DNA from 4 places in the Nocardioides hankookensis genome. Region 1 is predicted to be linked to each of the others. Evidence: predicted binding sites of a transcription regulator. Region 1 holds the regulator's gene; each other region holds the start of a gene.
What was found. The regulator LexA, encoded in region 1, represses DNA repair genes until DNA is damaged. The targets are predictions, from matches to a motif close to TCGAACANNTGTTCGA.
Positions count from the first base shown of each region.

Region 2: a site for LexA is predicted at 1,608-1,623, ahead of ruvC (crossover junction endodeoxyribonuclease RuvC). Genes of this name have one in related genera too.
Region 3: a site for LexA is predicted at 2,179-2,194, ahead of ACFPYL_RS10435 (HNH endonuclease signature motif containing protein). Genes of this name have one in related genera too.
Region 4: a site for LexA is predicted at 1,700-1,715, ahead of recA (recombinase RecA). Genes of this name have one in related genera too.

Region 1 covers NZ_JBHSRJ010000009.1:845,378-848,910, forward strand. The annotation lists gene ACFPYL_RS23720 (hypothetical protein) at 75-431, shown strand; gene ACFPYL_RS23725 (DUF3052 domain-containing protein) at 428-847, opposite strand; gene ACFPYL_RS23730 (LysM peptidoglycan-binding domain-containing protein) at 967-1,317, opposite strand; gene lexA (transcriptional repressor LexA) at 1,575-2,294, shown strand; gene ACFPYL_RS23740 (phosphatase PAP2 family protein) at 2,405-3,238, shown strand; gene ACFPYL_RS23745 (alkaline phosphatase D family protein) at 3,248-3,533, shown strand, end outside.
Region 2 covers NZ_JBHSRJ010000008.1:101,816-105,348, reverse strand. The annotation lists gene ACFPYL_RS17945 (serine hydrolase domain-containing protein) at 1-35, opposite strand, end outside; gene pdxT (pyridoxal 5'-phosphate synthase glutaminase subunit PdxT) at 61-654, shown strand; gene ACFPYL_RS17935 (YebC/PmpR family DNA-binding transcriptional regulator) at 670-1,449, shown strand; gene ruvC (crossover junction endodeoxyribonuclease RuvC) at 1,649-2,182, shown strand; gene ruvA (Holliday junction branch migration protein RuvA) at 2,179-2,772, shown strand; gene ruvB (Holliday junction branch migration DNA helicase RuvB) at 2,769-3,533, shown strand, end outside.
Region 3 covers NZ_JBHSRJ010000004.1:828,493-832,025, forward strand. The annotation lists gene paaE (1,2-phenylacetyl-CoA epoxidase subunit PaaE) at 1-531, shown strand, start outside; gene ACFPYL_RS10430 (hypothetical protein) at 519-833, opposite strand; gene ACFPYL_RS10435 (HNH endonuclease signature motif containing protein) at 919-2,106, opposite strand; gene ACFPYL_RS10440 (hypothetical protein) at 2,317-2,877, shown strand; gene ACFPYL_RS10445 (aldo/keto reductase family protein) at 3,018-3,533, shown strand, end outside.
Region 4 covers NZ_JBHSRJ010000008.1:161,755-165,287, forward strand. The annotation lists gene ACFPYL_RS18225 (regulatory protein RecX) at 1-391, opposite strand, end outside; gene recA (recombinase RecA) at 517-1,566, opposite strand; gene ACFPYL_RS18235 (sensor histidine kinase) at 1,743-2,882, opposite strand; gene ACFPYL_RS18240 (response regulator transcription factor) at 2,879-3,533, opposite strand, start outside; gene ACFPYL_RS18245 (hypothetical protein) at 3,513-3,533, opposite strand, start outside.

The DNA.
Region 1 (3,533 bases):
AAGCCTCCGGGTACCGTGGGGCGTCGCGACCGGTCAGGGTCGATCGGCCACAATGGCCCCGTGAGGCGGGGTCAGTGACGGGTGCGACCGGGGGCAAGCGGGCGGGGTCGCGCCGCGGACCGCGCAAGAAGACCACGTCCCGCCCGGCCCTGCTCGCGCTGGCGCTCGGCATCACGTTGTCGGTGGTGGCGTGGGGCTACCTCGTGTACGCCGCCGTCGACTTCGGCTCCACGGCACGCGGCGGCGACTCCCAGGCGTGGATCTTCCTGGCGATCGCCTCGATCGGCGCGGTCGCATGCCTCTTCTTCGGTCTGATGCTCGTCGCCCGGCTGCTGCGCCGTCTCGGCATCACCAAGCCCCCGACATCGACCGAGGCTCCCGACGAGCCGGATGGACCCCGGCCGATCGGCGGGCGGCGCGCGGCGCGCTAGTCCGGGCGCTCACGGTCCGCGAGGCGGCGCACGAACTTCAGGCCCGACCAGGTGTCGTCGATCGCCGCGACCTTCACGTCGACCCACCCGAGGCGCAGCCCGAGCTCGCGCACGGCGTTGTCGTCGAGGTCGCTCGCGATGCCGAGCTGGCGTCGGGCCGCCTTCTTCGGCCAGCAGGTCCACACCATCCCGGCGGTCACGGTCCGCTCGAACACCGCTGGCAACCGGGCCTCGAGATCGGCCAGCCGGGTCTGGAAGGTGAGGGTGACGTCGAGGCCGGAGGCTGGCAGCCGGCCTACGACGCGCGCCGCGGTCTCGCCGAGCTCGAAGCCCTCCGGTGCACGGTCGAGCAGGACGAGGTGCTCGTCCTTGATCCCCAGCTTGCGCACCAGCGGGGTGCCCGAGTAGCCGGCCATGCCGGAAGCGTAGGGGTCGAAATGCCGCGAGGGGCGGAGCCTGTCGGCTCCGCCCCTCGTCTTCCCCGGTCCGTCGAGCGGGGTCGAATCGCTCGACGAGATCTGTGTGGTCGTCCGAGTCAGTCGACCGGGATCAGCAGGCGCTGGCCGGCGATGAGCATGCCGGAGTCGAGCGCGTTGAGCTTCTGGATGCGGTCGATCATCGCGTCGACGTCGCCGTCGTCGGCGGCCGCGGAGGCGATGTCCCACAGGGTGTCGCCGGTGCCGACGAGCACCACCGCGGTGGGCTCGGGTGTGCCGGCGTGGTCGGTGGCCACGGAGCCGGAGGCGACGACGATGCCGACGGCGAGGGCCACCAGCAGACCGAGGAGCACGACCACGACGCGGCCGCGGCGGGTCAGCCGGACAGTGCTGCGCGGCCGGGCGGCGGGCTTCGAGTGGAACATCTGGTCGATCGTCATGGTGCTCATGTGCTTGGCTCCTGGGGGAAGTGGCCTTCTCGATGACACCAGTTCTAGAGGGAGCCACCGACAGTCGCTCCGCAGCTGTCTGGACCGCCGTCTCGATCAGGTGTTCGATCGAACGTGTGTACGACGTTAGAGCACCTGTTCGAACGACGCAAGGCCCCGGGCGAACATTTGTTCGAGCCGTTCCGAGGCGGCGGAGCCCGACACGCCCGTTCGAACAAATGTTTGAACCCGGCGGCCGGGATGGCTAGCGTGGGCCCATGGCCAAGAAGATGGATACGGTGCGCGAGCTGCCCGACGGGCCGGCCGATGCCACCGGGCTCACCCCGCGCCAGCAGCGCGTCCTGCAGACGATCAAGGACTCGATCGAGAAGCGGGGCTACCCGCCCAGCATGCGCGAGATCGGCGAAGCGGTGGGGCTCACCAGCTCCTCGAGCGTCGCCCACCAGCTGAAGGTGCTCGAGGAGAAGGGCTACCTCAAGCGCGACCCCAACCGGCCGCGCGCCCTCGAGGTGTTCCTCCCCGAGGTGATGGCGGCCCGGCGCTCGCTCGGCAGCGCCGACGAGTCGACCACCGACGAGACCGGGATCGGCGACACCGTCCCGGCCGCGTCGTACGTCCCCCTGGTCGGCCGGATCGCCGCCGGCGGGCCCATCCTGGCCGAGGAGACGTACGACGAGGTCTTCCCGCTGCCGCGGCAGCTGGTCGGCGAGGGCGAGCTGTTCCTGCTCGAGGTCTCCGGCGACTCGATGGTCGAGGCGGCCATCTGCGACGGCGACTACGTGGTCATCCGCAAGGAGCAGACCGCCGAGAACGGCGAGATCGTCGCGGCGCTCCTCGACGGCGAGGCCACGGTCAAGACCCTGCAGCGCAAGGACGGAAAGGTGTGGCTCCTGCCGCACAACCCGAACTACGATCCCATCGACGGCACCCACGCCACCATCTTGGGAAAGGTGACGGCGGTGCTGCGCAGGGTTTGATCGCTCGTGAATTTCTGGCTTCCCCTGGGAATCCCCTGATCCGACCCTGACGTTGGTAACAGGGGAGGATCCCTGATGGCACGGGAGGGCCGATGGAAGACGCTGGTGCTGTGACGACGGCACCTGCGCTTGCACGCGAACGGACGGTCCCCGGCTGGGCCCGCGCCCTTCTGGAGCTGCTGCTGATCCTCGCGCTCTGGGTCTTCTACAGCCTGGCCCGACTGCTGGCCAACACCAGCATGCAGCCGGCTCTCGACCGGGCCAACGACCTGCTGCACATCGAGGACCTCCTCGGGATCAGCTGGGAGGTCCCGCTCAACCAGCTCTTCACCGACCACCGCGTGGTCGGCCTCATCGGCAGCTACTGGTACGCGTCGCTGCACTACGTCGTCACCGCGGCCGTGCTGATCTGGCTCTGGCGCCTGGGCGCCGACCGCTACGGGCCGGCCCGGCGTGCGCTGGTGATCGGCACGCTGCTCGGCCTGGCGGCGTACCTGATGATGCCGACGGCGCCGCCGCGCTTCATCAGCGGGTACGTCGACGTGCTCAGCCTGCACGCGGCCGACGGCTGGTGGGGCGGCGACGCCTCGGCACCGCGCGGGCTCGGCGGGCTGACCAACGAGCTGGCGGCGTTCCCCTCCCTGCATGCCGGCTGGTCGCTGTGGGTGGCGCTGGCGCTGCAGGTCTACGCGACCCGCAAGTGGGTGCGCGTGCTGGGCTGGGCGTACGCCGTCGGCACCGCGATCGTCATCGTCGGCACCGGCAACCACTGGGTGATCGACGCCCTGGTCGGCTGGCTGGTCATCCTGGTCGGCTGGGCGGCCGCCCGCGCGATCGGCCGGATCCCGCTGCCGTCGCTGTGGCCGGCACGACTCAGACGAACGTCGGATGAACTCTCGGCGCTCGCGCCCGCGTCACGTGAGGAGCCGCCGGTCGTTGGGTAGGTCGTGACCATGCCGATCACCCCAGACCGCCTCTCGCTGCGCCGACGCACCGTGCTCGCGTCCGGCACCGTGGGTGCCGCCGGTGCTGCCGCCGTCAGCACCACCGACGCCGAGGCGGCCCCCGCGCGCCCCGGCCACCGCCGCTTCCGGCACGGGGTCGCCTCGGGCGACCCGCTCCCCCGCGCCGTGCTGATCTGGACCCGGGTCACCCCGACCCCGGCCAGCACCCCCGGATCCGGCAAGGGCCCGCGGGTCAAGGTCACCTGGGAGGTCGCCACCGACCGCCGCTTCCGCC
Region 2 (3,533 bases), on a different contig from region 1:
AGCAGGACGGTGGTGGCCAGGGCGCCGACGATCATTCGCACGTTCCTAGAATGCACGCTCGTGACGACCATCGGAGTGCTCGCCGTGCAGGGCGACGTGCGTGAGCACGTGCGGATGCTCGACGGCCTCGGGGTCCGGGCGACCACGGTGCGCCGTACGACGGAGCTGGCGGCGTGCGACGGCCTGGTGATCCCGGGCGGTGAGTCGACGACGATGGCCAAGCTCGCCCGCACCTTCGACCTCTTCGAGCCGATCCGCCAGCGGCTCAAGGAGGGGATGCCGGCCTTCGGCACCTGCGCCGGGATGATCATGTTGGCCGACCGCATCGAGGACGGCACCGCCGACCAGGAGACGCTGGGCGGGCTCGACATCACCGTGCGGCGCAACGCCTTCGGGCGCCAGGTCGACTCGTTCGAGGGCGAGCTCGAGTTCGCCGGTCTCACCGAGCCGGTGCAGGCGATCTTCATCCGTGCGCCGTGGGTCGAGGCGGTGGGACCGGAGGTCGACGTGCTCGCACGTGTCGAGCACGGTCCGGCCGCGGGTAGGATCGTCGCGGTCCGTCAGGGTTCGCTGATGGCGACGTCGTTCCACCCGGAGGTGGGTGGCGACTCCCGGGTCCACCGGCAGTTCGTGGATCTGGTGACCGAGGTCTGAGAAGAAGAGGGACGTATGTCTGGCCACTCCAAGTGGGCGACCACCAAGCACAAGAAGGCCGCGATCGACGCCAAGCGCGGCAAGCTGTTCGCCAAGCTGATCAAGAACATCGAGATCGCGGCCAAGATGGGTGGCCCCGACCTCTCCGGCAACCCGACGCTCTACGACGCCGTGCAGAAGGCGAAGAAGCAGTCGGTGCCCAACAAGAACATCGACTCCGCGGTCAAGCGCGGCGGTGGCCTCGACGGCGGTGGCGTCGACTACGAGACGATCATGTACGAGGTCTACGGTCCCCAGGGCGTGGCCCTGCTGGTGGAGTGCCTGACCGACAACCGCAACCGCGCCGCGATGGAGGTCCGCACCGCGGTCACCCGCAACGGCGGCACCATGGCCGACCCGGGCTCCGTCTCCCGCCTCTTCACCCGCAAGGGCGTCGTCGTGGTCGAGAAGAGCCAGGAGCGCGGTGGCAAGCCGTGGGAGGTCTCCGAGGACGACATCCTCGAGGCGACGCTCGACGCCGGTGCCGAGGAGGTCAACGACCACGGCGACAGCTTCGAGATCCAGTCGGAGTCGGGTGACGTCGTCGCCGTACGCACGGCGCTGCAGGCGGCCGGCATCGACTACGAGTCGGCCGAGGTGCAGTTCGTGGCGACCATGGACATCCCGGTGAGCGAGGTCGATGTCGCGGGCAAGGTCTTCCGCCTCGTCGACGCGGTCGACGACCTGGACGACGTCCAGAACGTCTTCAGCAACGCCGACATCCCCGACGACGTGCTCGAGTCCATCGACGCGTGATCGGGGCCGCGTCAGCGGGCCCGATCGTTGGTGGTTGAGCAAGGAGCGCGGCTGAGCTTGCGAAGCCGCGACCGACGCGTCGAAACCCGGTGAGCCGAAAGTCGGCAGTGAGGGCGTGTCGCCGTCGGCCCGGGCGACCCTTGCGGTTAGCGTTGCCTCCGAACAGGTGTTCGGACGGAAGGGCTGACCGATGCGCGTGCTGGGGATCGACCCCGGGCTGACCCGTTGCGGCATGGGCGTGGTCGAGGGCTCGGTCGGTCGGCCGCTCTCCTTGGTCGACGTCAACGTGCTGCGGACGTCCTCGGACCTGCCGGTGCCGGAGCGGCTGGTGACGATCGAGAAGGGTATCGATGCCTGGCTCGACGAGTACCGGCCGGACGCGGTGGCCGTGGAGCGGGTCTTCGCACGATCTGACGTGAGCACCGTGATGGGCACCGCGCAGGCGAGCGGCATCGCGATGGTGTGCGCCGCCCGTCGTGGGCTACCGGTCGCCCTGCACACCCCGAGCGAGGTCAAGGCCGCGGTGTCGGGCAACGGCCGCGCCGACAAGACCCAGGTCGGCGCGATGGTGACCCGGATCCTGCGGCTCGACGCCATGCCGAAGCCGGCCGACGCCGCCGATGCCCTGGCGCTCGCCATCACCCACATCTGGCGCGGAGGCGCCCAGGCCCGGATCGACGCCGCGCTCGCCGGGTCTCGCCAGCCTCGACCGACGATCGGGAGGTCCCGTTGATCGCGTTCGTCCGCGGCCAGGTCGCCGCCGTCACGCTCTCCAGTGCCGTCCTCGAGGTCGGCGGCGTCGGCCTCGAGCTGATGTGCACGCCCGGCACGCTGGCCACGCTCCGTCCCGGCCACACCGCCACGCTGCCGACCAGCATGGTCGTGCGCGAGGACTCGCTGACGCTCTTCGGCTTCGGCGACGAGGACGAGAAGCAGGTCTTCGAGCTCGTGCAGACCGCGTCCGGCGTCGGCCCGAAGGTCGCCCAGGCGATCACGGCGGTCCTGGCGCCCGACGACCTGCGTCGTGCGATCGCGTCCGACGACGTGAAGACGCTGACCCGGGTGCCGGGCATCGGCCAGAAGGGCGCGCAGCGGATCATCCTCGAGCTCAAGGACCGGATCGGCGCCCCGACCGGCGGCCGACCCGCGACCGCTGCCTCGACCGAGTCGTGGCGCGAGCAGGTCCACCAGGGCCTGATGGGTCTGGGTTGGACGACCCGCGACGCCGAGAAGGCGGTCGACGCGGTCGCGCCCGAGGCCGGATCGAGCCCCGACGTCGGCGCGCTGCTGCGTGCCGCCCTGCGCACCCTGAGCAAGGCCTGATCGTGCACGAGGACGACCTGGCCGAGGCGGAGGAGACCTATCTCGCCTCGCTGACCGTGGCCGAGGCCGACGGCGACGAGCGCACCATCGAGGCGGCACTGCGCCCCCGCACCCTCGACGAGGTGGTCGGTCAGGCGCGGGTCCGCGACCAGCTCGGGCTGGTGCTCGAGGCGGCCAGGCTCCGGGGTCGCGCCCCGGACCACGTGCTGCTGTCGGGGCCTCCGGGACTCGGCAAGACCACGCTGGCGATGATCATCGCTGCCGAGATGTCGTCTCCGCTCCGCCTGACGAGCGGCCCCGCCATCACCCACGCCGGGGACCTCGCAGCGATCCTGTCCGGGATGAACGAGGGCGACGTCCTCTTCGTCGACGAGATCCACCGGATGGCGCGGCCGGCCGAGGAGATGCTCTACATGGCGATGGAGGACTTCCGGGTCGACGTCGTCATCGGCAAGGGGCCGGGCGCGACCGCGATCCCGCTCGACATCCCGCCGTTCACCCTGGTCGGCGCCACCACCCGCGCCGGGCTGCTGCCCGGGCCGCTGCGCGACCGGTTCGGCTTCACCGCCCACCTGGAGTTCTACGAGCCGCACGAGCTCGACCTGATCATCCACCGCTCGGCCGGCCTCCTCGGCGTCGAGCTGGAGGGCGAGGGCGCCGCCGAGATCGCCTCGCGCTCCCGCGGCACCCCGCGCATCGCCAACCGGCTGCTGCGCCGGGTCCGCGACTACGCGCAGGTCAAGGCCGACGGCGTGGTCACC
Region 3 (3,533 bases), on a different contig from region 1:
CGGGAGGCCTCCGACGTCGAGCTCCTGTCGGGGCGTCTGGACGGCGAGCGGCTGCGTGCGATCGCCGCGGCGCTGCTGCCCGACGCCGCGTCGGCGCAGTGGTTCCTGTGCGGGCCGCAGCAGATGCTCGTCGAGCTGCGCGCGACGGTCGCCGACCTCGGGGTCCCGGACGCGCAGGTGCACAGCGAGCTCTTCCACGCCGACCCGGTCCCGCGGGCGCCGGTCGCCGACCTCGCCGGTGCGGTCGACGGTGCCGCGCAGGTCACGGTCCGACTCGGCGGCCGGTCCTCGTCGTTCGACCTCCGGCCCGACGGCGAGCCGGTGCTGGACGCGGCGGTCGCCGTACGCTCCGACCTGCCGTTCGCCTGCAAGGGCGGCGTCTGCGGCACCTGCCGGGCGCGGCTGGTCGCCGGCACCGTCGCGATGGACGCCAACTACGCCCTCGAGCCGGACGAGATCGAGCGCGGCTACGTGCTCACCTGCCAGGCGCACCCGACGTCTGCCGAGGTCGTGCTCGACTACGACGGCTGAGTGCCCTGCTCGCGCCGCTCGTGCAGGCGCTGCTGGGCGGCCCCCAGGTAGGCGAGGCACGGCGCCTCGGCGCCCGCGTGCTTCTCGGTCAGGTGGAAGATCCACCGGTCCATCGCCGCCAGGTAGCCGTTGTCCTCGCCCGACCGGTGCGTCGACCACTTGCGGTGGCCCTTCGCCGTGCAGGTCGTGCAGGTGATCTTGTAGAGGAACTGCTTGTCCGCGCCGAGGTCGATCTTCACCGTGGCCAGCGGCCCGACCTCGACCGCCGCCTTACGCTCCCGAGCGGACTTGCTCGCCACCATGTCCCACCCCTGTCGTCGTCGGCAGGCGAGCCTACGCCTGGAGCGCGTGCCTCTGGCCCCACCGGCCGTGGCCGGCGGGGTGTGGTCAGCGGAGATGTCGTCCGGAGGGACTGGTCCACAGGAAGTCGGTGGTGCCGGTGCGGACGTAGCTCCAGCCGCCGTGGGTCTTGAGGCGGTGGTGGCCCCGGCAGAGCGGGGCGAGGTTGGCGGACGTCGTCGGGCCGAGCGGCCAAGGCACGATGTGGTCGAGGTCGCAGCCGCGGGACGGGCGCGAGCAGTGCGGGAAGACGCAGGTCGGGTTGAGCAGGATCGCCTGCTCGTGCTGGCGGGGAGTCGGTGCGTAGCGATCGGTGGTCAGCTCGGCGGCGAGGTCGATCACGGGCCTCAGCGTCACCCGGGCGCCGGCGAGGCTGCACCACTCGACGAGCTCGTCGGTGGTCACGATCGAGCGGGTGTTGACGACGTCGACCAGCTCGTGCCCGTCCGGGCGGGTGTGGGCGTAGATGACGATCTCGGTCGCGTGGTCGGCGGAGCCCAGCATGCCGGCGGCCATTGCGCGGCGGTGGTCGATCGGGAGGGTGGGGTCGGTGTCGAGCAGGTCGTGGGCGCGTTCGGAGATCGCCGACTCGAGGGCCAGCGCGGCCGGGAGGTCGAGCAGCCCGTCCACGTGCACGAGCCCGTCGGTCGTCAGCTCGTCCGTGCGGATCCGGAAGTAGCGCTCGTCCGAGCGGGCCAGGCGCTCCGCCTCGACGGCGGCCGGGTCGAGCGCGGCCCGTGCCTTGTCGACCGCCTTCTCGATCTGCGCGTACGAGCAGGAGTGCGCGACGCGGGCGAGGTGGCGGTCGACGTACGCCGCTCCCTCCGGCGGGAGGCACCGCGTCGCCTGGGAGACCTTGCGCGCCTTCCAGACCCGGACCTCCCCGGCGACCACGCGGTCCCAGAGCCGAGGGAGGCGGTGCCGGATCTCGACCGCGTCGCCGAGCAGGGTGCGGCCGGCGTCGGTCGAGAGCCCCAGCGAGAGCGCGAAGTCGGCGATGGCGAACTCCGCCACCGTGGGGGCGCCGTCGCCGGCGATCTGCAGGTCGCGCTCGCCGTACGGGATCGAGAGGTCGACGTCGTCGCCCGGGTGGAGGTCAACCCAGCGGGCCGCCAGCTCGAGCTGGCGCGCCTCGGCGTAGACGACCAGGTCGAGGGTGTCGATGACCTCGCGCAGCACCTCGTCGGCCGGGTCGGCGAAGCCGGCCGGCATCGAGGTGTCGGGTGCTGCGGTCATGGTTCAACCCAAGCACTCGCCACCGACAATCAGATGCTCAGAACCCTTGTTCTGCCCGGGATGTGGACACTTTCGAGAAGTTCTTCGGGTCTATTTTTTTCGCGGTACGTCGCGGGAGGTGGTTTCGAGGCTCGGCGCTAGCGCGCCTCGCACCTCAACCACCGGCTGCAACCCCAGGACGGCGGGTCGATCGGGTGCCACACTGAGCCCGTGACCGACGTCGTCGACCCACCGGCACCGGCGGGCAGCCGGCCCCGAGTCACGCGCCGACGGGTGGCCCTGGGGGTCGTCGGGTTGATCGCGGTCGCCGGCCTCGCCGCAGCCGGCTGGTGGTGGACGCACCCGAGCCTGTTCGATGCACCGGGCAACGTGGTCAGCTACGACAGTGCGACTGTCGGCACGCCCGTGAGCGTCGGCATCACGGTTCCGGGCGCACCCGACGGCGTGGGTGACGTGACCATCACGGACGTCGAGGCCAACCTCGCTCAGAATACGTCGGCGTCGACGATCGCGTTCTCCGTCTGCACGCCCGGTGGTCGGGACGTCATCGGTCTCCTCGAAGGAATCCCCGAGGAGCTGTGCCTCGCCGTACGCCCGGTCACCCACGTGCGGCTCGGATCCGACGACTACCTCCTGATGACCGTCACGCCGACCGAGCCAGGCGTCGTGGACGTGACGAGCTTCGACGTCACCTACCGGTACGGGTCGCACCGGCTCTGGCGGCACGGCACGGACACCACCGGCACGCGCGTCACCATCACCACTCTCTAGTTGCCACCTCGACACCCTGCCTCGGCTTCCGGGGTTTCGAGACGGGCCTGGCGGCCCTCCTCAACCGCCGGAAGGCCGGCTGGCGGTGCCGACCCGAGCGCGCCTCGCGCGGTGACCACCGGGGTCCTAAGGTCGGACGCATGAAGACTCGGAACCTCGGCAGCAGCGGCCTCAAGATCTCGGAGATCGCGTACGGCAACTGGTTGACCCACGGGTCCCAGGTGGAGGAGGACGCGGCGACGGCGTGCGTACGACGCGCGCTGGACGAGGGGATCACCACCTTCGACACCGCGGACACCTACGCGAACACCAAGGCCGAGACGGTTCTGGGCGAGGCGCTGAAGGGCGAGCGGCGCGAGGGGCTGGAGATCTTCACCAAGGTCTACTGGCCGACCGGGCCGGGCGCGCACAACGACCACGGCCTGTCGCGCAAGCACATCCACGAGTCCATCAACGGCAGCCTGGAGCGGCTGCAGACGGACTACGTCGACCTCTACCAGGCGCACCGCTACGACCACGAGACGCCGCTCGAGGAGACGATGGAGGCGTTCGCGGACGTCGTACGCCAGGGCAAGGCGCTCTACATCGGGGTGAGCGAGTGGCGCGCGGACGAGATCCGAGCGGCGCACGCACTGGCCCGCGAGCTGCACGTCCCG
Region 4 (3,533 bases), on a different contig from region 1:
TGCGGCGCAGCTCCTGGGCGAGCGCCCGGGTGGCCAGCCCCTTGCCCGGCTGCCGACTGGCGATCCACGCACGCGCGAACGCCTCGTCGTCGACCAGCCCGACCTCCTCGAACCGGTCGAGCAGCCGGGTCGCGATCTCGGTCGGGACGTTCTTGGCCGCAAGCTTGTCCGCGAGCTCCTTGCGGGTGCGTGCCTGGCCGGTCAGCTGGTCGAGCAGGATCTTGCGCGCGACCGCCTCCGGATCGGCGTCCGGGACCTGGGCCTTGGTGTCCTCGGGCGGCGGCGCGGCCGGGGTGGCGCCCGGACCCGACGTACGTCGTGTCCACGCGTCCACCCCGACCGAGACGTCGCCGGCCCAGTCGGGGGGCGGCCGATTCTCCTCGAAAGTCATCGGTCGGCTTCCCTTCACGGGTCTGAGGGGTCTCGATACGCCACTCGCGGCTTCGTTCCTCAGCCGCGCGGCGACTCGACCTGGCTCCCGGTCTCCGGCCCGCGCGAGCGCGGGCCGGAGGGAGCTCAGAACGAGTCGACGCCGATCGGCTCGTCGGAGAGCGGGGCCTCCTGGTCGACCTGCGGGCCGACGCCGAGCTTCTCGAGGATCTTCTTCTCCAGCTCGTTGGCCAGGTCGGGGTTGTCCTTGAGGAACTTGCGGGAGTTCTCCTTGCCCTGGCCGAGCTGGTCGCCCTCGTAGGTGTACCAGGCGCCCGCCTTGCGGACGAGGCCCGCCTCGACCCCGACGTCGATCAGGCCGCCCTCGCGGCTGATCCCCTTGCCGTACATGATGTCGAACTCCGCCTGCTTGAACGGCGGGGCGACCTTGTTCTTGACGACCTTGACCCGGGTCCGGTTGCCGACCATGTCGGTGCCGTCCTTGAGCGTCTCGATGCGGCGCACGTCGAGGCGGACCGAGGAGTAGAACTTCAGCGCGCGACCACCGGTCGTGGTCTCGGGCGAGCCGAACATCACGCCGATCTTCTCGCGCAGCTGGTTGATGAAGATCGCGGTGGTGCCGGAGTTGTTGAGGGCACCGGTCATCTTGCGCAGCGCCTGGCTCATCAGGCGGGCCTGGAGGCCGACGTGACTGTCACCCATCTCGCCCTCGATCTCCGCGCGCGGCACCAGGGCCGCCACCGAGTCGATGACGATCAGGTCGAGGGCACCGGAGCGGACCAGCATGTCCGCGATCTCCAGCGCCTGCTCACCCGAGTCGGGCTGGGAGACCAGCAGGGCGTCGGTGTCGACGCCGAGGGCCTTCGCGTACTCGGGGTCCAGGGCGTGCTCGGCGTCGATGAACGCCACGATGCCGCCGGCCGCCTGGGCGTTGGCCACCGCGTGCAGGGCGACCGTCGTCTTGCCGGAGGACTCCGGGCCGTAGATCTCGACCACCCGGCCGCGAGGCAGGCCGCCGAGGCCCAGCGCGACGTCGAGCGCGATGGATCCGGTCGGGATGATCTCCAGCGGGGCGCGGGTCTCGTCGCCGAGGCGCATCACCGAGCCCTTGCCGAACTGACGCTCGATGTTGGCGAGTGCGGCGTCCAGCGCCTTGTCGCGGTCTCCACCAGCCATGGTGTGTGTCCTTGTCTCTCGTCGGGTGTCAGGCACGTCTGCGACGCTAGAGCGAGCCACCGACAGCGCCTGATCAGCGCTGACACCGCTGTGGAGAACCTCGTCCGCGTCGTGCCTGTGGACACAACCTAGCCCGAACACCTGTTCGACAGGCATACGTCGACCGGCGTGTCGCGTCAGGCCGGCAGGCGCACCAGGAACCGGCAGCCGGCGGGCACCGGCTCGCCGACGTTCTCGACCCGCACGATGCCCTGGTGGGCCTCGACGATCCCCTTGACGATCGCCAGCCCGAGGCCGGCGCCGCGCGCGCCGAGCGCCCCGAGGGCGGGCTCCGGCGTGCGCGCCGACTCCCCGCGCCAGGCCAGGTCGAAGACCCGCACCATGTCCTCCTCGGAGAGGCCGCCGCACTCGTCGCTGACGCTCAGCTCGACGCCGTCGGGCAGCGCGCGGCCGCGGATCTCGACGACGCCGTCGGCGGGCGTGTGCCGGATCGCGTTCATGATCAGGTTGGTCATCACCCGCGACATCCCGGCCGCGTCGGCGGTGAGGACGATGCCGTCCTCGACGCTGCCGCCGAGCCGCACGCTGCGGGCCCGGGCCACCGGGTCGGCACCGGCGATCGCCTCGCTCACCAGGTCGCGCAGCATCACGGGCTCCGGGGTGATCCGCAGGACGCCGGCGTGGATGCGGGAGAGCTCGAAGAGGTCGTCGACCATCCGGACCATCCGGTCCACCTCGGCCCGGATCTGCCGGTGGTAGCGCTCCGGGTCGACCGCCATCCCGTCCTCGAGCGCCTCGGTCATCGCGAGCATCCCGGCCAGAGGGGTGCGCAGGTCGTGGGAGACCCACGAGATCAGCTCGCGGCGCGCCTCCTCGAGACGCGCCTCGCGCAGCCGCGACTCCTCGAGCCGCTCGCTGGTGCGGGCCAGCTCCTCCGAGAGCGCCTGCAGCTCGCTCGGCCCGCGGCTGACCGCGACATACGACCCGTGCGCGTCGAGCCGTCGCGCGTCCTCGCGCAGCGCCTCGGACCAGCGCGAGATCGCGACGCCGACGGCGATCGCCACCATGAGGGACACGAAGCCCGCGACGCCCGCGACGAGGGCGATCACGCGCCAGTCGTGGGCGGAGATGAACATCAGCCGCGCCGCGGCGACCACGCCGAGCAGCACGGAGCCGATCGAGACGACGACGATCAGGCCGAGCTGCCAGCGGATCGACAGGTGCCGCAGCAGCCAGGCCCCGACGAGCCCGACGAGGCCCACGCCCATCGCGCACAGCGCGGCGACCGCCACGACCTGTGCCTGGTCGCTCGTCATGAGGCAGCCTCCCACCGGTAGCCGACGCCCCAGACCGTCTGGAGCCGTTCGGGGCGCGTCGGATCGCGCTCGACCTTCTCGCGGAGCCGTCGTACGTGCACCGTCACCGTGGAGTGGTCGCCGATGGACCAGCCCCACACGTGGTGGAGCAGCTCCTCGCGCGAGAAGGCGGTACCCGGGTGTGCGAGCAGGAAACGGAGCAGGTCGTACTCCCGCACGGTCAGCGCCAGAGCCGCGCCGCTGCGAGTGGCGACGTGCGCGGCCTCGTCGACCACCAGGTCGCCGTCGACCAACCGCCGAGGTGCCGGGGCGGAGCCAGTACGCCGCAGCACGGAGTCGACGCGCAGGGCCAGCTCACGAGGGCTGAACGGCTTGGTGACGTAGTCGTCGGCACCGGTCTCGAGGCCCACCACCCGGTCGGTCTCCTCCCCCAGCGCGGTCAGCATGATCACGGGTACGTCGGTGGTCGTGCGCAGCTGTCGGCACACCTCCAGCCCGTCGATGCCGGGCAGCATCAGGTCGAGGACGACGAGGTCGCAGGGCGCGTCCCGCATCGTGGCCAGCGCGGTCTCCCCGTCGGCGGCCTCCACCACGTCGTGGTCGTGGGCGCGCAGGTAGGAGACCACCACCTCACGCACGGTGTGGTCGTCG